2 regions of the Mycobacterium sp. 050272 genome follow, and region 2 is predicted to be linked to the other one. Evidence: predicted binding sites of a transcription regulator. Region 2 holds the regulator's gene; the other holds the start of a gene.
What was found. Region 2 encodes LexA, which represses DNA repair genes until DNA is damaged. Its sites were predicted from a motif close to CGAACANNTGTTCG; they were not measured.

Region 1 (10,356 bases), on a different contig from region 2:
AAACCTCAGTTGGGCAATGACTTTCAACTCATGCTCGATCTGGGCGTAGGCGCGCGGCGCGCTCTCGGGGAGCCCGTAGCGGTCGCGTGCGCCCGCCATCACCAACTGCCGCAACCAGCTGTCCTCGGTGTATCCGTCTGGCACGTCGAACGGTGGCAGCGAAGGCGCGATCAATGCCAGCCCGAACGCGCACTGCTCGCCGAGTTCGGCCGCGGCGGTCACCACCTCGGGCCGCCGCGCGAACAGCCGGGCCATCTCCTCGCCGGACCGCAGGTGTGAGCCACCCAGCGGAGCCAGCCATCCGGCGGCCGATTCCAGTGACTGCCGGGCCCGGATCGCGCCCATCGCCATGGCCAGCCGCCGGCGCGACGGGTGAGCGAAATGTGCTGCGGTGGTCGCGACGACGCCGACCCCGAACCGCGGCGCCATCCCCGCCAATGTCGCGTTGCGTTCGTCGTCGAGCGGCTGGCCGTGATGGGTCAACTCGATGCTGACCCGGCCCGCGCCGAAGCGGTCCACCAGGTCGGCCAGCGCCGCCGCCGCGGCGTCCGGCCCGCCATCGGAAAGCGCTTGGCGGACATGGCCTTTACGGCATCCCGTCAGGATGTGCCAATGCCCGCCCGCGGCTTCGGTCAGCGTGTCGATGTCGAAGCGCAGCTTGCCCTTCGCACCGCCGGCCAGATGCGCCGCGGCCAGCTGCCGCGACAGCCGCCGGTAACCCTCCGGGCCGCGGGCCAGCACCAGCAGGTGCGGGCCGGGTGGATCCGGGTTCTCGGTACGAGCGCCGGGCCCCAAAGACAGCTCGGCACCGAACACGGTGCGTATGTCGAGTTCGGCGGCGGCCTCGGCGAACCGCACCGCCCCGTACAAACCGTTGTGGTCGGTCAGCGCCAGCGCCCGCAGATCCAGCCGGGCGGCCTCCTCGACCAACTCCTCGGGCGTGCTGGCGCCGTCCAGAAAGCTGTATGCCGAATGCGCGTGCAGCTCGGCATACGAAACGGAATGAGCGGCCGACGGACGGGCCGTGCGGCCACCGTCCGGTGGTCGATAGGCCGGACGCTTGTGCGAGAAGGGGGCCTCATGCGCCGGGCCGGATGGGGTGGGCGCGCCGGCATGGCGCGGCTTGCCGTCGAGCAGCCGCTCGAGTTCCGCCCAGCTCCGCGGCTCATTGCTAAAACCCACACGCACAGTGTATCGAACGCATGTTCGATTTAGTGCGGGGTTGTTAAAGCGGTTGTTAAACGGGTCTTCAACTTCTAAACACAGTCTTAACGGACTGGGATCTACCGCGACGGGGGCGTGGCGACCGATACTGGTACGGGGCAACTAGGGCGGGAACTGAAAATGGTACAGCTGACCACGGCATTGGATTCGGGCTTTCGCACTGCGGCGGACCCTGACCGGCAGGCAAGTACGGCGACGGGCGCGGTCGCCATCGTCGACGGCGCCGTTCCGAACCTGGGACGCCTCAAAGCGCTTCTGGCAGAACGCATTCAGTCGATACCGCGATGCACCCAGGTGTTGCGGACACATCCGTTCAGCGGTACCCAGCACTGGACCGACGATCCGGGTTTCGACCTCGCCCATCACCTGCGCCGGGTCGCGGTTCCCCGCCCCGGCGATGAAGCCGACCTGTCTCGAGCCATCGCCCACGCCCTGGAACGCCCCGTCGAACTGGACCGGCCGCTGTGGGAGTGCTGGGTCATCGAGGGACTGAGCGGCAAGTGGGCGATCCTGATGAAGGTTCACCACCACCTTGCCGACGCCACGCCAGCGGCCCACCTGCTCACCAGGCTGTGCGACGACGCCGACAACGAGATATTCGCCAACCACGTTGTACCCGAGGATGATTCGACCCCAGCCCCGAAGCGGGGCTGGGCCGAGACGCTCTGGCGAGCCTCGACCGCCGCAACCACCGTCACCAGCACGCTGGCCGAGACGGTCTGGTCGGCGGCCCGTGCTTCGTCGGCCGGCCCGGCGGTCACGATGCGGCGCTACAGCACGGTGCGCGTTCCCCTCGCCGCCGTCGACGCGGTCTGCGGCAAGTTCCGGGTGAGCACCAACGACGTCGCGCTCGCCGCCATCACCGAGGGCTTCCGGACCGTACTGCTACACCGCGGCGAACAACCGCGCGCGGGTTCGTTGCGCACCCTGGAGAAGACGTATCTGCCTGTCGAGCATGACGATCCGGTGCAACGCCTGCGAATTGTGCACAGCAGCTTGAACCAGCCGGCGCCCGTGCGGCAATCCACCAGCATCGTGGATCTGGCAACCAGTTCCATGCCATTCACCTTGTGCGCCAAGGCAGTTCGATTGGTGATGAGCCGACTCCCACAACCTGGCATCGTGACGCTGGCCACCAATGCGCCGGGGCCTCGGTACCGGTTGGGGCTGATGGGCGCAACCGTGGAACGCCTGCTGCCGATCCCGCCGACGGCTTCGCAGCTGTCCAGCGGAGTCGCGGTGCTGAGCTACGGCGACGAGCTGATCTTCGGGATCACCGCCGATTACGACGCCGCCCCCGAACTCCAGCAGCTCGCCAGCGGCATCGAACGCGAGATGGCGCGACTGACGGCACTGAGCCAAGACTCCGTCCTGCTGTTCACCAAGGATCGCCGTAAGCGCCGGGCCGGCACGCTGCGGGGCGGCGTGCCCCGCGCGCACCCGACCGCGCGAGCGCGACACTGACCCGACCCGAGCGGCATTGATCACCGTGAGAGGGTTGATCGGTGCCATCGGTCACCATCGACCCGCGCCGCCACGACGCGGTGCTGTTTGAGCGAGACGTCGACTCCGCGCCGGTAGCGCGACTGCGCGAGGCCGGGGTGCGCGTCGCCCTGGGCGTTGAGGACCCGGCCGCGACCGCCGACCGGCTGGGCGTGCGGGCGGGCCGCAGTGTGGTCGTCGCGGCCAGCGACACGGTGGCCACGGCCGCGCGCGATGCCGGATTCGCTTTGGTGATCGGTGCGCAGGACCTGGGTGATGTCACGGTCCGCACCGGGGACCTGCGGATGTCGCAGCTGCCCGACGCGTCGCAGCTGCTTGGCGAGGACCTCGCGGCCCGGCGCCCGGCGGCGTTCTTCGACTTCGACGGCACGCTCTCGGACATCGTCAACGATCCGGACTCGGCGCAGCTGGTCGCCGGTGCGGCCGACGCGCTGCAGCGGTTGGCCGCGCGCTGCCCGGTCGCGATCCTGTCCGGCCGCGACCTCGCCGACGTCACGGCACGCGTCGGCCTGCCGGGTCTCTGGTATGCCGGCAGCCATGGATTCGAACTGACCGCGCCCGACGGAACGCATCACCAAAACGACGCCGCGGCCGCGGCCATACCGGTGCTGGAATCCGCGGCCGCTCAGCTGCGCGAGCGGCTCGGGTCGATTCCGGGGGTCAGGGTGGAGCACAAGCGGTTTGGCGTTGCCGTGCACTATCGCAACGCGGCGCGAGATCGCGTCGGCGAGGTGACGGCAGTGGTGCGCGCCGCGGGTCAGCGCGAGGCGCTTCGGGTGACCACCGGCCGTGAGGTCATCGAGCTACGCCCGGACATCGACTGGGACAAGGGCAAGACGCTGCACTGGGTCCTCGAGCACCTGGACGGATCGGCGGGCCTGACACCGATCTTTTTCGGCGACGACATCACCGACGAGGACGCGTTCGACGCGGTGCACCCGGACGGAATCCCAATCCTGGTGCGGCACAACGACGACGGCGACCGGGCTACCGCCGCGCAGTTCGCGCTGGACAGCCCGGCCGCCGCGGCCGACTTCGTCGATCGCCTGGCGCGCCAGTTGGCCGCCGCCCGCTAGCTCTGCGCGTATTCGACCGCGCCGTCGTCGAGCACGACTCGTCCCGCCTCGGCGCCCTGCGCACCCGAAGCCGTGGTGCGAAAGACCGCCTTGCCCGGCTCGGTGCGCCAGATCAGCGTGGTCAACGTCTCGCCGGGAAACACCGGCGAGCTGAAGCGCGCGTCGATCGAGGTGATGTTCGCGGCCTGCCCGCCGCCGAGCTCAGCGACCAGCGCGCGGCCCGCCACCCCATAGCTGCACAGCCCGTGCAGGATCGGCTTGGGGAAACCGGCCAACTCCCGGGCGAACCACGGGTCGCTGTGCAGCGGGTTGCGGTCACCGGAGAGCCGGTAGATCAGCGCCTGGTCCTCGCGGGTGGGCAGGGCCCGGGTGATGTCGGGCTCGCGATCCGGGAATTCCGGCGCGAGGGGGCGCTGACCCGGTTGCCCACCGAACCCGCCCGCGCCGCGGACCACAAAGGTGGTCGACGTTTCGGCGATCAGCTCCTGAGTATCCGGGTCGGTGCCGCGGCCACGCAGCATCACCACCGCGTTCTTGCCCTCGCCCTTGTCCTGAATGTCGGTGACCTCGGTGACCACCGACAACTTGCCCGCCGGGGGCAGCGGCGCGTGCAGCCGGATCCCTTGCGAACCGTGTAGCAGCATCGCCCAGTTGAAATCTCCGATCTTGCCCGCCGCCCCGAACGCCGGGCAGCAGATCACCGCGTAGGTGGGCAGCACCTGCTGGGTGATCTCGTGGCTGTTCTCGGTGGTGAACGACAGGTCGTCGAGCCCCGCGCCGACGCCGAGGGCGTAGAGCAGGGTGTCCCGGTCGGTCCAGTCGAACAACTTCGGCTCGGTCACCGCACCGACAGCACTCGGGTCAATCGCCATGCGAGTCTCCTCTCGACTACCAGATTCACGCTTTTGCGCACTCAACCATTGCAAACCCTTCCCCATGGGGCAGTCGGCAGGGCAGGCTATCGACATGGCCACGCGCAGCATGATCGGAAAGGCCTTCTGGAAAACAGGGGCCGTACTCGCGGCAACGCTCATCGTCGGTGCCTGCGGGGGGTCGACGCAGGCGCGCGCCATCACGTTGACGTTCATCCGAAACGCCCAGACCCAAGCCGATGCCGACGGCGTCATCAACACCGACCCCCCCGGCTCCGGCCTCACCGCCGAGGGCAGGGGCCAGGCCCAACAGCTGGCCCACCAGAGCGGCCGCAACGACTTCGACGCCGTTTACGCTTCCGCGATGGCCGAGGCACAGCAGACTGCCGGGCCGTTGGCCAGTGAACTCGGTAAGCAGGTGGAGGTCCTGAGCGGCGTACAGGCGCTGGGTGCCGGCTGGTACAACGGCAAACCTCAATCGATGGCGGCTACGACGTACATGTTGGCGCCGGCGGACTGGATCAACGGCGACATCGCGGACAGCATCCCGGGATCGGTGAGCGGCACGCAGTTCAACAACGAGTTCACCGCCGCGGTGAACAAGGTTTACAACAGCGGCCACAGCAAGCCGGTCGTCTTCTCCCAGGGCGCCGCGATCATGGCGTGGACGCTGATGAACGCCCGCAACGGCAAGAGCAGCCTGTTGAGCACCCATCCGCTGCCGAACGTCGGCCGCGTGGTGCTCACCGGAAACCCGACGGACGGGTGGACGCTGGTCGAGTGGGACGGCATCCGCAGCTTCAGCTGATCCCCGCTACCATGACCCCATGCGGTATGTCGTTACCGGCGGTACCGGGTTTATTGGTCGCCGCGTCGTAGCTCGCCTGTTGGACACTCGGCCCGACGCCGACGTCTGGGTTTTGGTCCGGCCCCAGTCGCTGGGACGCTTCGAACGCCTCGCTGCACGGTGGGGTGAACGCGCCAAACCGCTGGTCGGTGAGCTGCCGGAGCTGAGGCTGACCGATGAGCGGTTGGCCGAGCTGGGCCGGGTCGACCATCTCGTGCACTGCGCGGCGATCTACGACGTCACGGCCGGCGAGGCCGAACAGCGCGCCGCCAACGTCGAGGGCACCCGCGCCGTGATCGAGCTGGCGCGACGCCTGGACGCGACGCTTCACCACGTGTCGTCGATCGCCGTGGCGGGAGACTTCGACGGCGAGTACACCGAAGACGACTTCGACGTCGGCCAGCTGCTGCCCACCCCGTACCACCAGACGAAGTTCGAGGCCGAATTGCTGGTCCGGTCGCAACCCGGGCTGCGCTACCGCATCTACCGGCCGGCCGTCGTGGTCGGCGACTCACGCACCGGCGAGATGGACAAGATCGACGGCCCGTACTACTTCTTCGGCGTGCTGTCCAAGCTGGCCGTCTTGCCGTCGTTGACCCCGATCATGCTGCCCGACACCGGGCGCACCAACATCGTCCCGGTCGACTACGTCGTCGACGCGCTCGTCGCCCTGATGCACGTCGACGGCTCCGATGGGCAAACTTTCCACCTGACCTCGCCGAAAACCATTGGGCTGCGCGGTATTTACCGTGGCGTCGCCAAAACCGCCGGACTGCCCGCGCTGCGCGGCTCGCTGCCCCGCTCGGTGGCTGCACCGGTGCTGAAGGCCAGCGGGCGAGTCAAGCGGGTACGCAACATGGCGGCCACCCAGCTCGGGATTCCGGCCGAGGTGCTGGATCTCGTCGACCTGATCCCCACGTTTGTCAGCGATAAGACGCAAAATGCATTGCACGGCACCGGGATTGAAGTGCCCGAGTTCGCCGGTTACGCACCCAAGCTGTGGCGGTACTGGGCCGAGCATCTCGATCCCGACCGCGCCCGCCGCGACGCCCCGGACGGTCCCCTGCAGGGGCGGCACGTGATCATCACCGGCGCATCCAGTGGCATCGGCCGGGCATCGGCGATCGCGGTTGCCGAACGGGGCGCCACGGTGTTCGCGCTGGCGCGCAACGGCTCCGCACTCGACGAGCTGGTCGCCGAGATCCGCGCGAACGGCGGTCAGGCCCATGCCTTCACCTGCGATGTCACCGATTCGATATCGGTGGAGCACACTGTCAAGGACATCCTGGGCCGCTTCGGTCATGTCGATTACCTGGTGAACAACGCGGGCCGTTCGATCCGCCGTTCGGTGGTCAACTCCACCGATCGCCTGCACGACTACGAGCGGGTGATGGCGGTCAACTACTTCGGCGCCGTCCGCATGGTGCTGGCGCTGCTACCGCATTGGCGGGAGCGCCGATTCGGCCATGTCGTCAACGTCTCCAGCGCGGGCGTGCTGGCCCGCAACCCCAAGTACAGCTCGTATCTGCCGACCAAGGCCGCACTGGACGCGTTTTCCGACGTGGTTGCCTCGGAGACGCTGTCCGACCACATCACGTTTACCAATATCCATATGCCGCTGGTCAAGACGCCGATGATCGTGCCCTCCCAGCGGCTCAACCCGGTGCCGCCGATCAGCCCTGAGCGGGCGGCCGCGATGGTGGTGCGCGGACTGGTCGAGAAGCCGGCACGCATCGACACACCACTGGGCACCCTGGCCGAGGCCGGCAACTACCTGTTGCCTAGGACGTCGCGGCGAATTCTGCACCAGGTCTATCTGGGTTACCCCGATTCGGCTGCCGCGCTGGGAGTTTCGCCGGCAGACGGCGCTGCGCGGAAAAGGCGGCCCAAACGCCCGGTGCGCGCCGTCGGCCGCATCGGGGTCCCCCGACCGGTCCGCAAGGCAGTCCGCCTGGTGCCCGGGGTTCATTGGTGACCCAATCCTGGCCGGTGTTCGCCGACGTCGACACCGGCGTCGATGACGCGCTGGCCTTGATCTACCTGCTGGCCAGCCCGGACGCCGATTTGGTCGGCATCGCGTCGACCGGGGGAAATGTTGGCGTACAACAGGTTTGCGCGAACAACCTCGGCCTTCTCGAGCTGTGCCAAGCCACCGGCGTCCCGGTGTCGAAGGGCGCCGACGAAGCACTGGCCGGCCCGCTGCGCACCCCATCCAAAGTCCATGGCCCGCGCGGCCTGGGGTATGCCGACGTGCCACCGAGCAACGCGGCGCTGACCGACTACGACTCGGCCACCGCCTGGGTGCGCGCGGCGCAGGCGTTCCCCGGCGAGCTGATCGGCGTGGCGACCGGTCCGCTGACCAATCTGGCGCTGGCGCTGCGCGCCGAGCCCGCACTGCCAACACTGTTGCGCCGGTTGGTCATCATGGGTGGCTCCTACGACCACATCGGTAACACCACCGCGGTGGCGGAATGGAACATCAGCGTGGACCCCGAGGCGGCCGCCGAGGTGTTCGCGGCCTGGTCCAGCGAAAACCTTGGACCGCAGCAGCTTCCGATCCTGTGTGGCCTGGATCTGACACGCAACGTCGCGATCACACCGGAAGTCCTGGCGAGATTTGCCGACGCCGCGGGATCGACGTCGACGATGATGAGCGTGGACGACCGCCGGGGCACCCGATCGACGGCGTCCAATCCGGTGATCCGAGTGATCGAAGACGCGCTGCGGTTCTACCTCGAGGGTTATTACGACAACGGGCACGGATACCTGGCACATCTGCACGACCCCTTGGCCGCGGCGGTCGCGCTGGATCCTGAACTCATCGCGACCCGCTCGGGGCGGGTGGACATCGAGCTCGCCGGCACCCTGACCCGCGGCATGACGGTCACGGACTGGCGCCGAGAACCTAACGCGCGCATCGGCGTTGGCGTCGATCCGGCGGCATTCTTCGACCGGTTCATCGAACGTGTGGGGCCCTTCGCGCGGCGGCTCGCCCCCTAAGGGGCCCGGCTGCCGGCTTCCGTTGACAGAACCCGCCCAGCAACGCTGGAATAGGTGGATATCTACGCGGGGTTGCGTTAGTCAACACTGGGAGGACTTCGCGATGACAGAGCTGGTAACGGGGAAGGCACTACCAAACGTAGTGGTCACCGGCATTGCCATGACAACCTCGGTGGCTACCGACGCCGAGAACACTTGGAAGTTGTTGCTGGACAGCCAAAGCGGTATCCGCACGCTTGAGGACTCGTTTGTCGAGCACTATGACCTGCCGGTACGCATCGGCGGCCACCTGTTGGAGGATTTCGACCACGGTTTGACACGTGCCGAGCGCCACCGAATGGGCTGGCTGCCGAAGATGACCACGGTTTTGAGCCGCCGGCTGTGGGAGAACGCCGGATCGCCCGAGGTCGACCCCAACCGATTGCTGGTGTCCGTCGGGACCGGCCTGGGCTCGGCCGAGCAAATAGTGTTCAGCTACGACGACATCCGCGCCCGCGGCATGCAGGGGGTTTCGCCGCTGGCGGTGGCGAAGTACATGCCCAACGCCCCCGCCGCGGCGATCGGGCTGGAACGACACGCCAGGGCCGGGGTGCTCACCCCGATCTCGGCGTGCGCATCCGGCTCCGAAGGCATCGCGCAGGCCTGGCGCAGTATCGTCCTCGGCGAGGCCGATATCGCCATCTGCGGCGGTGTCGAGGTCAAGATCGAAGCGGTCGCGATCGCGGCGTTCGGCCAGATGCGCATCGTGTTGTCGACGAAGAACGACGACCCGCCCGGGGCGTGCCGCCCGTTCGATCGGGACCGGACCGGCATCGTGTTCGGCGAGGCCGGCGCGCTGATGGTCATCGAAACCGAGGAGCACGCCAAGGCCCGGGGCGCCAACATCCTGGCCCGGATCATGGGCGCCAGCATCACCTCGGACGGCTTCCACATGGTGGCGCCGGACCCCAATGGCGCACGCGCCGGGCATGCGATGAGCAGGGCGATTCAGCTGGCAGGGCTGACTCCCGGCGACATCGACCACGTCAATGCGCACGCCACCGGCACCCTGGTCGGCGACCTGGCCGAGGCCAAGGCCATCAACAACGCGCTGGGCAGCAACAAAGCGGCCGTGTACGCGCCGAAGGCCGCGCTGGGCCACTCGGTGGGGGCGGTCGGCGCGGTGGAGTCGATTCTGACCGTGCTGGCGCTGCGGGATCAGGTGATCCCGCCGACCCTGAACCTGGAAAACCTGGACCCCGAGATCGACCTGGATGTGGTGGCGGGCAAGCCGCGGCCCGGCAATTACCGGTACGCGCTCAACAACTCGTTCGGCTTCGGTGGCCACAACGTCGCCGTGGCCTTCGGCCGGTACTGACACCCCCTACTCGTAGCTTCCTTCGAGGTACCACCGCCGCTGGCGATAGCACAGCAGCAATGCCCGCCCACTTTCCAGCAACACCTGGGCGCGGGCGGTGCGGCCCGGCGATCGGTCCGGATCCCACCACCGCTCGTCGACCGGCCACGGCCCGGCCCACCAGCGCAGCGGGTCGTCGCTGCCGCGGGAGACCAGGCGCACCGGGTCAGCGGAGAACATCCCCCGGGCGGTCACCCGTATCAAATTCCCTTGGGCGTCAAGCAATTCCACCGGATCGTCGAGCAGTACCGCCGGCGACGGGTCCGGCAGCTGACCGGGCCACGGCAACCCCGGGTCGGCATCCGGAACCGGCTCGTCACCCAGCGGAGTCAGCGTGATGCGTTCGGCGGGTCCGCGGCCTCCGGACAGCACCGGCACCCGCACCGCTTCCGGCCCGAGCAGGCCCTGCACCCGCACCAGGGCGCGGCGGGCCCGCTG
Region 2 (10,356 bases):
ACCTGCTGGAATACCGGTTGGCACAGCACGGGCACGAGGTGGTCGGGTTCACGGTTCACGTTCCGCACTACCTGACGCAGACCGACTACCCCGCCGCCGCGCAGGCGCTGCTCGAGCAGGTCGCCAAGACCGGGTCGCTGGAACTGCCGCTGTCGGCGCTGACCGAGGCGGCCGCCGAGATCCGGGGCAAGATCGATGAGCAAGTCGAGGCGAGCGCCGAGGTCGCTCAAGTGGTGGCCGCACTCGAGCGCCAGTACGATGCGTTCATCGACGCTCAGGAAAACAGGTCGTTACTAACGCGCGACGAGGACCTTCCTAGCGGCGACGAACTTGGTGCCGAGTTCGAGCGATTCCTAGCCCAACAGGCGGAGAAGAAACGCGACGACGACAACCCGGCCTAACCGCCCCGAGGGGCGCGACAACAAGGGTGGGCGAGATGACTGAGCGGAAGCGCAAGAGCAATCTTCGTCCAGTGCGCGAAGTTACGACTCCCAGGCTGGAGTTCCGCACCATCCACGGATACAAACGTGCCTTCCGTATCGCCGGCTCCGGGCCGGCGATTCTGTTGATTCACGGCATCGGTGACAACTCCACGACGTGGAATACCGTGCAGGCCAAGCTCGCTCAGCGGTTCACGGTGATCGCTCCCGATCTGCTCGGGCACGGACGGTCCGACAAACCTCGCGCGGACTACTCGGTGGCCGGCTACGCCAACGGAATGCGCGACTTGCTGTCCGTGCTCGATATCGAACGCGTGACCATAATCGGTCACTCCCTCGGCGGCGGGGTGGCGATGCAATTCGCTTACCAGTTCCCCCATTTGGTCGAGCGGCTCATCCTGGTCGCCGCGGGCGGTGTCACCAAGGACGTCAACGTCGCCTTCCGGCTGGCTTCGCTGCCGATCGGGACCGAGGCGCTGGCACTGCTGCGGCTGCCCCTGATACTGCCTGCCGTCCAGTTGGCGGGGCGGCTCGCGGGCTTGGCGATCGGATCGACCGGCCTGGGCCGCGATCTGCCGAACGTGTTGCGCATCCTGGACGACTTGCCGGAGCCGACAGCCTCATCGGCCTTCAGCCGGACACTGCGGGCCGTGGTGGACTGGCGCGGGCAGATCGTCACGTTCCTGGACCGATGTTATTTGACCGAGGCCATCCCGGTGCAGATCGTCTGGGGCACCAAGGATGTGGTGGTTCCCGTCCGCCATGCCTGGATGGCACACGCCGCGATGCCCGGCTCGCGCCTGGAGATCTTCCAGGGCTCCGGCCACTTCCCGTTCCACGAAGACCCGGCCCGTTTCATCGACGTCGTCCAGCGCTTCATCGACAGCACCGCACCCGCCGAGTACGACCAAGCCGCGCTCCGCGAGCTGCTGCGCACCGGCAGTGGTGAGCGCACGGTCACCGGCTCCGCCGATACCCGCGTCGCTGTGCTCAACGCGATGGGTTCCGACGAGCGCAGCGCGACTTAGACAATTCGTTTGACCCGCCCCGTACAGTCGGGCCATGGGCATCGACGTGACGGTGTTGCGTGTCTTCACCGACCGAGACGGCAACTTCGGTAATCCGTTGGGCGTCGTCGACGCCGGTCAGGTCGCTCCCGCCGATCGCCAGCAGCTGGCCACCCAATTGGGTTACAGCGAAACGGTATTCATCGATCTACCGACAGCCGGAGCAACCACCGCCCGTGCCACGATCTACACGCCACGCACCGAGATTCCGTTCGCGGGGCACCCGAGCGTCGGGGCGGCATGGTGGCTGCGCGCGAGGGGTACGCCGGTCGACACGCTCGCGGTGCCGGCCGGCACCGTCGGGGTGCACTACGAGGGCGACCTGGTGGGTGTGCGCGCCTGCCCGGAATGGGGCCCGCAGTTGCGCTTCCACGAATTCGAGTCCGTCGACCAGGTTCTCGCGGCCGACCCCGGCGAATTTCCCGACGACTCCGCGCATTACCTGTGGGCCTGGATCGATCAGTCCGAAGGGGTCCTGCGTTCCCGGATGTTCGTCGCGAATCTCGGTGTGCCAGAAGACGAAGCGACCGGCTCGGCCGCCATGCGGATCACCAGCCATCTCTGCCGCGACCTGAGCATCATCCAGGGCAAGGGATCGATGCTGGAAACGTTGTGGTACCCCGAAGGCTGGGCTCGCGTCGGCGGCCGCGTCGTCAACGACGGTGTGACACAACTCGACTGAGATTCAGGCCTTGCGCTGCAGCTCCGCGGACAGATGATGCTGCAGGGGCTGCCCGACCGCACCCATCCGCACCGAGTAGGACAGCTGGTCGCCGTCGATTCGCACGCTTCGGCCAAGCGCGGAAACCTCTTTGGCGGTCGGGGTCAATCCGACCGAGGTGGTGGCCACCTCGATTTCGATGACGCCGCCGGTCACCCGGTAGGTCCCGACCTCGATTTCCGTCACGCCGCTGGGGTGGGCCAGCACCATCTCGACGTGGCCGGGCTGCGGCACCCGAAGGTAGCCGGTCTCGGCATGCATCGGCTTGCCGTCGTCGGCCCCTTTGGTCTTTTGCGCATAGGCCAGAAACGGTTTGCCCACATGGGAAAACACGATTTCTTCGAGATACTCGAAGGGCTGGATCGTCGGGTATTCGCCCGAACCGCGGCCAGCCCAGGTGCCGAGCAGCGGCGCGAGCGCCTCGAGATCGGGATGCAGGTCCGGGGGCATCGGGGTCAGCTCGGTGTCGATACTTGGCGGTGCTTGCGAAGCGCGGCGATCTCGCGCTCGAAATCGTCGGCCGACGAAAAGGACCGGTATACCGAGGCGAACCGCAGATAGGCCACCTCGTCCAGGTCACGCAACGGGCCGAGGATCGCCAGGCCGACTTCGTGACTGGGAACCTCCGGCGAGCCCGCGGCACGGACGGTGTCTTCTACCTGCTGGGCCAGCAGATTCAACGCGTCCTCGTCTACCTGGCGGCCCTGGCAGGCGCGGCGCACGCCTTTGATGACCTTTTCGCGACTGAACGGCTCGGTGACACCGCTGCGTTTGACGACGGCCAGGATCGCGGTTTCGACGGTGGTGAACCGGCGTCCGCACTCCGGACAGGATCGGCGGCGCCGAATGGCTTGGCCTTCATCGGTTTCCCGGGAGTCGATCACCCGGGAGTCGGGATGGCGACAGAACGGGCAATGCATGACCGCTCCTTCGCTGTGCCGGCATCTCGGAAGAACACTCCGAGCGTACCCGTGCGCTCCCCCGGCGGGCCAATGCAGCCGCCACGCACGCGCCGTCACCGATGGGAGGACCGAGGAGCCTTGGCGGAGAGCGGTTTTCGCGATACGCGGCTACGGTCAGCCGACCGGCGCGATCAGGGTCTGGCCGGCGGCCAGCGCGGGAGAGCTCAAGTTGTTGAGTTCGCGGATGCGGTCGGCGACCTGGCGGGCCGGCGCCTCCGGCGCGACCCGGTGCGCCACATCCTGAAGGGATTCGCCCGGCTCGACCTGCACGACCGAGAGCCGGTCCGGAACGGGAGCCGTCGCGGAGTCGCCGTTGGCGATCTGACCGAGATTCGCGACCAGGCCCAGCCACAGCGTGATGACGCCGGCCATCAGGGCCAGACCCACCGTTGTCCCCAGCGTGACCGGCCGGCGGCGATGCGATGCTTGCGACACCGAAACACCGGTACCGCGGTAGCGCATCGGCGCCCCGGCCGGCCGGGCCTGCACCGACCGGCGCGACCGCAGCACGCGCTCCTGCTCGTACCGCGGCCGTGCGACGTCATAGCGAGGCCGAGCAACCAGCCCATCGCTGGGGCGCCGCATGTTGCTGGTCCGCGGTGAGACTGTGTGCATGAGCGTCATGGTGCGTTCCTCCGGTCGTCGAATCCTCGCTCGTGTGTTCGACACTATCGCTCGTGTGTTCGAAATCCGAACATTTGAGCGAAGCGTGTCGCACGAGCAAAACGCTAGACCCCGCCACCGACAACTTCTGCCGGTCGCCGTCCCTTCCATGCAGCACAGGTACCCGGTCTACGCAAAAGTTACACACGTGTGATTCAGCCGTTCTAGGGTCTTTAGCCACCATATGCTTGCCATGACACGCCAGTCGAACACATGTTTGATTCTTGAGTTCAGGGAGGCTACATTCAGTGCCATGAGCGACAGCAACGACACCTCGGCGACCGGCCCGGACGGCCGCCTGCGTTCCGTGGATTCATCGCTTACCCAGCGGCAACGCACCATCTTGAATGTCATCCGGGAGTCGGTGACCACCCGTGGTTACCCGCCGAGCATCAGGGAGATCGGCGACGCCGTCGGGCTGACATCGACCTCCTCGGTGGCTCACCAACTGCGCACCCTTGAGCGCAAGGGATATCTGCGCCGCGACCCGAACCGCCCCCGGGCCGTCGATGTCCGCGGCGCCGACGACGCGGTGGCGGCCGCGCCGCTCACCGAGGTCGCCGGGTCCGACGCGTTACCGGAACCGACGTTCGTCCCCGTGCTCGGGCGCATCGCGGCCGGTGGTCCGATCCTGGCCGAGGAGGCCGTCGAGGACGTCTTCCCGCTCCCCCGCGAGCTGGTCGGCGAGGGCACGTTGTTCTTGCTCAAGGTGGTCGGCGACTCGATGGTCGAAGCCGCGATCTGCGACGGCGACTGGGTGGTGGTGCGGCAACAGAATGTCGCCGACAACGGCGACATCGTTGCCGCCATGCTCGACGGTGAGGCCACCGTCAAGACGTTCAAGCGCGCGGGCGGTCAGGTGTGGCTGATGCCGCACAACCCGGCGTTCGATCCCATCCCCGGCAATGACGCGACCGTGCTCGGCAAGGTCGTGACGGTGATCCGCAAGGTATAGCGCCGCGCGCTAGGGCTTCAGTCGGCCTTCACGAAGCCGTTGACCAGCGCGGCTTCCTCGCTGGACAGCCAGATCTCGGCGAGCGTGTCGTGGTAGAGGTCGCTGTCCGGCGTGTAATAAAGGCCGAAGCGAACACTTACCTTGATCGGGTAGCCGTCGGGCATCTGATACGGGTCGTCCAACGGCAGGTGGATCGTCGGGCGCCCGGCGGGGCCTAATGCCCCGATCGAGGCCACCGGTACAAAGTCCGACTCGTCTTCGGCATCCGCGGCTGCGTGCCGTCCCGCCGCTCTGGGTGCGACGCCGGCCGCGGCACCCAGCGCGGCTGCGAGGCTGGCTGCGGCGCCACCCGCGGCGGCCCCACCGGCAGCACCAGACGCGCCGCCGGCGGCACCGGCCAGATCCGGAGGCGTGTGCGGCACGGCGACATCGGGGTACGCGGTCTCCGGCTCCTCGGCGGGATGGGCGGCCTCTTCCTCCTCGGCGCCCGGGTAACCCGCCTCCGGGTAGGCGGCGCCCGGGTAGCCCCCCGCCGGGTAGGCGGCGTCCTCGTCGAGGAGGTCGGGATAGCCGGCGTCCGGATAGCCGCCTTCGGGCGAATAAGCGCCTTCCGGGCCCGCGGCATCGGCGTATTCGTCCTCCGCGACGACGTCGGGATACGCGCTCTGCGGTACGTCGGGACTCTCCGGGTAGCCGACTTCGGGCAGTTCGTCGCCGTATCCGGCGTCGGACAGATCGTCGGCGGACACGACTGGGATGGAGTCGGTGTCGACCGAGTCGGGATCCCGCTCGTCGACCGCCAGCTCATCCCATTCTTCCTCGGTGACGGGATGCGACGGCTCGTCATACCCGCCGTCTTCGTCGATTTCGGCGGTTTCGGGTGAGTGCGGCCACCTGGCCAGCGGCGCGTGTTCGGCGTCCCGGAGATCCGGTTCGTGCGTGTCGGTGAACGACATGTGCTCGGCGTAGTCGGGACCCCAGCCCGGCTCACGCGTGTCCCCGTAGCCGCCGACATCGACATCGCGCTCCAGGTCGTAGGGTGCGCTGTTGCGACCGGCACGGTGCCGGCGCCAGCGCAACGCCACGAACACCACCAGCAGCACCAGAATCAGCAGCGGAACCAGGGCGAACAGGTACCACCAGCTCCAGCTGAACCACTTCTTGGCGTGCGCGGGCATCGCCGAACCGCTCGGCTGGTTCTGCCCCGACACCTGCAGACCCGACAGCAGCGGAGCCAGGTTGGCCGGGTCCGTGGAGAAGGTGTTCTTCGCGCGGTTCCACGAGATCTTGCCGCCGGTGAACTTCTGCGAGATCACGTCGCCGTCGACGGTCTGATCGCCGACCGGCGCGCCCAGCTTTCCGGTGGCACCACGCAGCTTGTCCCAGGCTGCCTTCATGGCGCCCCGCACGACGAAGGCACCATGGTCGGAAGTCCAGAAGATGACCGGCTTGTCGGCCCCGGAGAAGGAGGCGATTCGGCTGTTGGGGCTGATGCCGCCGTCGGACTCGTTAGCGGTGGGGAAACCCAGGTCGCTGCTGACCGGACCACCGACCGATTCGTACTTCGCCAGGATGTCGCTTTCCAGCGCGCTCGCACCGGTCGCCGGGCTGAAGAACACCTTGCCCCCGGCGAAGTTCTGGACGATGCCGTCACCGCCGATGGGATTCGGCCCGCCCTGCTTGGCGCCCAGCGGACCATTGACGCCGCCGGCCGCGCGCCAGGCCATGTTGATGGCCGCGGTGGGATCGATCGCTACCTGTAGGCCCTTGAGCTGCTCGGCCAAATTCGCTGGCTCAGTGGTGAATTCCTTGGTTTTGCGATTCCAGGAGATCTGGCCGCCGCTGAACTTCTGCGAGGACACCTCGCCGTCGTAGGTCTCATCGGAGACCGGGGCGCCCAGGACACCGCCGGAGCTGCCGAGCTTGTCCCAGGCGGCGTTGAGGGCGCCGCGCACGACGAACGCGCCGTGATCGGGCGTCCAATAGATCACCGGCTTGTCGCTGGCCGAAAACGTCGCCACCCGACTGTCCGGGCCCGCCAGACCGGGCACCTCGTTGATGGTCGGAAAGCCCAGATCGCCGGCGGCCGCGCCGCCCAGCATGTCGTATTTCTCCAGGATCGGGCCGTAGATGAATTTCGCCCCGGTGGCCGTGGTGAAGAAGAATTTGCCGCCGTCGAAGTCGCACGCGAAGCCGTCGGCAACCGGGTAGACGTCACCCTTACGGGGTCCGAGCGGAGAGGTGTCGCCGCCCGCCTTCGTCCACTCGGCCATGATGGCGGCTTCGGCGTCACCGATCGGAGACGCTGAAACGGTAGGTGCCAACAGGACGATGGCCAACGCTGTGGTCGCCACGCTGATGAGCGCCCGACCAGCGAGCCTGCGCACGTGACCTCTCTTCCCGTTCACCAAGCCTCCCAGCCGACGGATATGCCCTTTTGCATGGCCATGCCCGTACCCTGCGGCCCCGCGCGCGGTTGGTGCCCCAAACGCGGGTGACGAACCCCACCGAGTTCGTATTATCGCCGGGCTCGCATAACTTTGCTCCAGCGAACAAGAAATACGAAGGCAATTCGCGAATATTACGAAAACGGAGACCACTCCGATGTCGAAATGATGCGGTACGACGATCATGTCGCGACCGATCCTGCCTCAGGACACGCCGGGGGCGGGCGATGACGTGCTCCGTGCAGCCGATGGACATGCGCCGACCGTACGCGAGGCGCCGGCTATCCACTCGAGCAAAGGAGCTATTCATGGGCATCGACTATTTTGCCGTAAACCCAAGCAATGACAGCGTAAGCCGACTATTTGTGCGTGGTTCGTGTCACCATCCGCACGGGTACCGCGCGTCTGCCGACGATTCGTTGTTGCGTGACAGCAAGATTGGTCCACCGACGCCGACGTTAGCCGATATGCGTCCTGATCACGCGGCTAGACCCCGAGGCTGCGCCCGACGATCTCCTTCATGATCTCGGTTGTGCCGCCATAGATCGTCTGCACCCGGGCATCGAGATAGGAACGAGCAACCGAGTATTCGCGCATGTAGCCGTAGCCGCCGTGCAGCTGCAGACACCGATCGATCAGATGCACCTGCTTTTCGGTGGAGTACCACTTGGCCATCGCGGCCTGCTCTGCCGTCAGCTTCTTGTCCAGGTGCAGCCGCAGGAACTCGTCGACCATGATGCGCACCACGGTGGCCTCGGTCGCCAGCTCGGCCAGCACGAAGCGGCTGTTCTGGAAACTGCCGATCGGTTTGCCAAAGGCCTTGCGCTCCTTGGTGTATTGCAGCGTCTGCTCGAGCACCTGCTCCATCGCCGCGGCGGCCATGACCGCGATGTTGATCCGCTCCTGCGGCAAGTTCTGCATCAAATAGATGAAGCCCTTGCCCTCTTCACCGAGCAGGTTTTCGACGGGAACCTTGACGTCGGTGAACGACAGCTCCGCCGTGTCCTGCGCGTCGAGACCGATCTTGTCCAGATGGCGGCCCCGCTCAAAGCCTTCCATGCCGCGCTCGACGGCGAGCAGCGAAAAGCCTTGTGAGCCCTTGTCCGGATCAGTCTGCGCGACGACGATCACCAGGTCGGAGTTGATTCCGTTGGTGATGAACGTCTTTGCGCCGTTGAGCACGTAGTGATCGCCCTGCTTGACCGCGCGGGTCTTGATGCCCTGCAGGTCGCTGCCCGTTCCCGGCTCGGTCATCGCGATCGCGGTGATCATTTCGCCGGTGCAGAACTTCGGCAACCAGCGTTGCTTCTGCTCTTCGTTGGTCAGCTCCAGCAAATACGGCGCGATGATGTCGTTGTGCAGTCCGAAGCCGATTCCGCTGTATCGCCCGGCGGTCGTCTCCTCGGTGATGATCGTGTTGTACCGGAAGTCGGGATTGCCGCCGCCGCCGTACTCTTCGGGCACCGCCATGCCCAGGAATCCCTGCTTGCCGGCCTCGAGCCAGACGCCGCGGTCGACAATTTTCGCCTTCTCCCACTCGTCGTGGTAGGGCGCCACATGGCGCTCGAGGAAGGCCCGGTAGGACTCGCGGAACAGATCGTGTTCGGGTTCAAACAGTGTGCGCTGGTACTTGATTGCACTGCCCATGGATAACCTCCGGCCGCCGGGAACTCTGCCGCCCAAGATATACCAACCAGACGGTTGGTCGGCAGGCGCCCGGGTCTACCCCTGGGGAGTCGAGCCGTTGGCCGTGGCGAATTGCCGCAGGCTCGCGGCCAGGGCCACCGGAACCCGGGCCTTGATCCGCGTGCCAACGGAGTCGTGCTCTTCTTCCTGGACGCGGCCGTCGGCGTGCACGCGGGCCACCAGGTCGCCGCGGTCGTAGGGAATCACCACGTCGACGGCGGCGTCGGTGGGAGCGGCCAGTTCGGCCATCCGCCGGCGCAGCTCGTCGATGCCCTCGCCGGTACGCGCGGAGACGAACACCGCGCCGGGCAGCCCGTGCCGCAGCTTGGCCAGCATCAGGTCGCTCGCGGCGTCGATCTTGTTCACCACCAACAACTCCGGCGGCGGCTCCCCCTGGTGGTCTGAGACCACTTCGGAGACCACCTGGCGCACCGCATTGATCTGGGCGACCGGGTTGACGTCGGAGCCATCCACGACGTGCACCAGCAGATCGGCGTCGACGACCTCCTCCAGCGTCGAACGGAAGGCCTCAACCAGCTGGGTGGGCAGGTGCCGCACAAACCCGACGGTATCGGTGAGCACGAGCGGACGGCCGTCGGGGAACTCGGCACGCCGGGTGGTGGGCTCCAGGGTGGCGAACAGTGCGTCCTGCACCAGCACGCCGGCCCCGGTGAGCGCGTTGAGGAGGCTGGACTTGCCGGCGTTGGTGTAGCCGACGATCGCGACGGACGGCATATCGCTGTGCACGCGGCGACTGCGTTGGGTGTCGCGGGCCTGCTTCATGTCCTTGATCTCGCGGCGCAGCTTGGACATTCGCTCGCGGATGCGGCGCCGGTCGGTCTCGATCTTGGTCTCACCGGGACCACGCAGTCCCACCCCGCCGCCGCTGCCGCCGGCGCGGCCACCGGCCTGCCGCGACATCGACTCACCCCAGCCGCGCAGTCGCGGCAGCATGTACTCCATCTGCGCCAGCGACACCTGGGCCTTACCTTCGCGGCTGGTGGCGTGCTGCGCGAAGATGTCGAGGATCAGCGCGGTGCGATCGATGACCTTGACCTTGACGGCCTTTTCCAGGGCGGTCAGCTGCGCCGGGGACAGTTCACCGTCGCAGATCACGGTGTCGGCGCCGGTGGCCACGACCACGTCGCGCAACTCCTGGGCCTTACCCGAGCCGATGTAGGTCGACGGGTCGGGCTTGTCGCGGCGCTGAATCAGCCCCTCGAGCACCTGCGAGCCGGCGGTTTCGGCCAGCGCCGCCAACTCGGCCAGGCTCGCCTGGTTGTCGGCCGCGCTGCCCTCGGTCCACACGCCCACCAGCACGACGCGTTCCAGCCGCAGCTGTCGGTATTCGACCTCGGAGATGTCGGCGAGTTCGGTCGACAGCCCGGCAACGCGACGCAGTGCCGATCGGTCTT

Region 1: a site for LexA is predicted at 1,196-1,209, ahead of AAHS21_RS00095 (error-prone DNA polymerase). Genes of this name have one in related genera too.

What each region holds. Positions count from the first base shown of each region.
Region 1 is NZ_JBCHKV010000001.1:20,142-30,497, forward strand. It holds gene AAHS21_RS00095 (error-prone DNA polymerase) at 1-1,182, opposite strand, end outside; gene AAHS21_RS00100 (wax ester/triacylglycerol synthase domain-containing protein) at 1,345-2,688, shown strand; gene otsB (trehalose-phosphatase) at 2,730-3,803, shown strand; gene AAHS21_RS00110 (MaoC/PaaZ C-terminal domain-containing protein) at 3,800-4,675, opposite strand; gene AAHS21_RS00115 (histidine phosphatase family protein) at 4,770-5,483, shown strand; gene AAHS21_RS00120 (SDR family oxidoreductase) at 5,503-7,497, shown strand; gene AAHS21_RS00125 (nucleoside hydrolase) at 7,494-8,522, shown strand; gene kasB (3-oxoacyl-ACP synthase KasB) at 8,626-9,879, shown strand; gene AAHS21_RS00135 (DNA polymerase Y family protein) at 9,886-10,356, opposite strand, start outside.
Region 2 is NZ_JBCHKV010000017.1:71,746-82,101, forward strand. It holds gene AAHS21_RS25615 (PAC2 family protein) at 1-401, shown strand, start outside; gene AAHS21_RS25620 (alpha/beta hydrolase) at 437-1,468, shown strand; gene AAHS21_RS25625 (PhzF family phenazine biosynthesis protein) at 1,503-2,189, shown strand; gene AAHS21_RS25630 (peroxynitrite isomerase) at 2,193-2,678, opposite strand; gene nrdR (transcriptional regulator NrdR) at 2,684-3,148, opposite strand; gene AAHS21_RS25640 (LysM peptidoglycan-binding domain-containing protein) at 3,305-3,814, opposite strand; gene lexA (transcriptional repressor LexA) at 4,107-4,808, shown strand; gene AAHS21_RS25650 (hypothetical protein) at 4,826-7,195, opposite strand; gene AAHS21_RS25655 (acyl-CoA dehydrogenase family protein) at 7,742-8,902, opposite strand; gene hflX (GTPase HflX) at 8,978-10,356, opposite strand, start outside.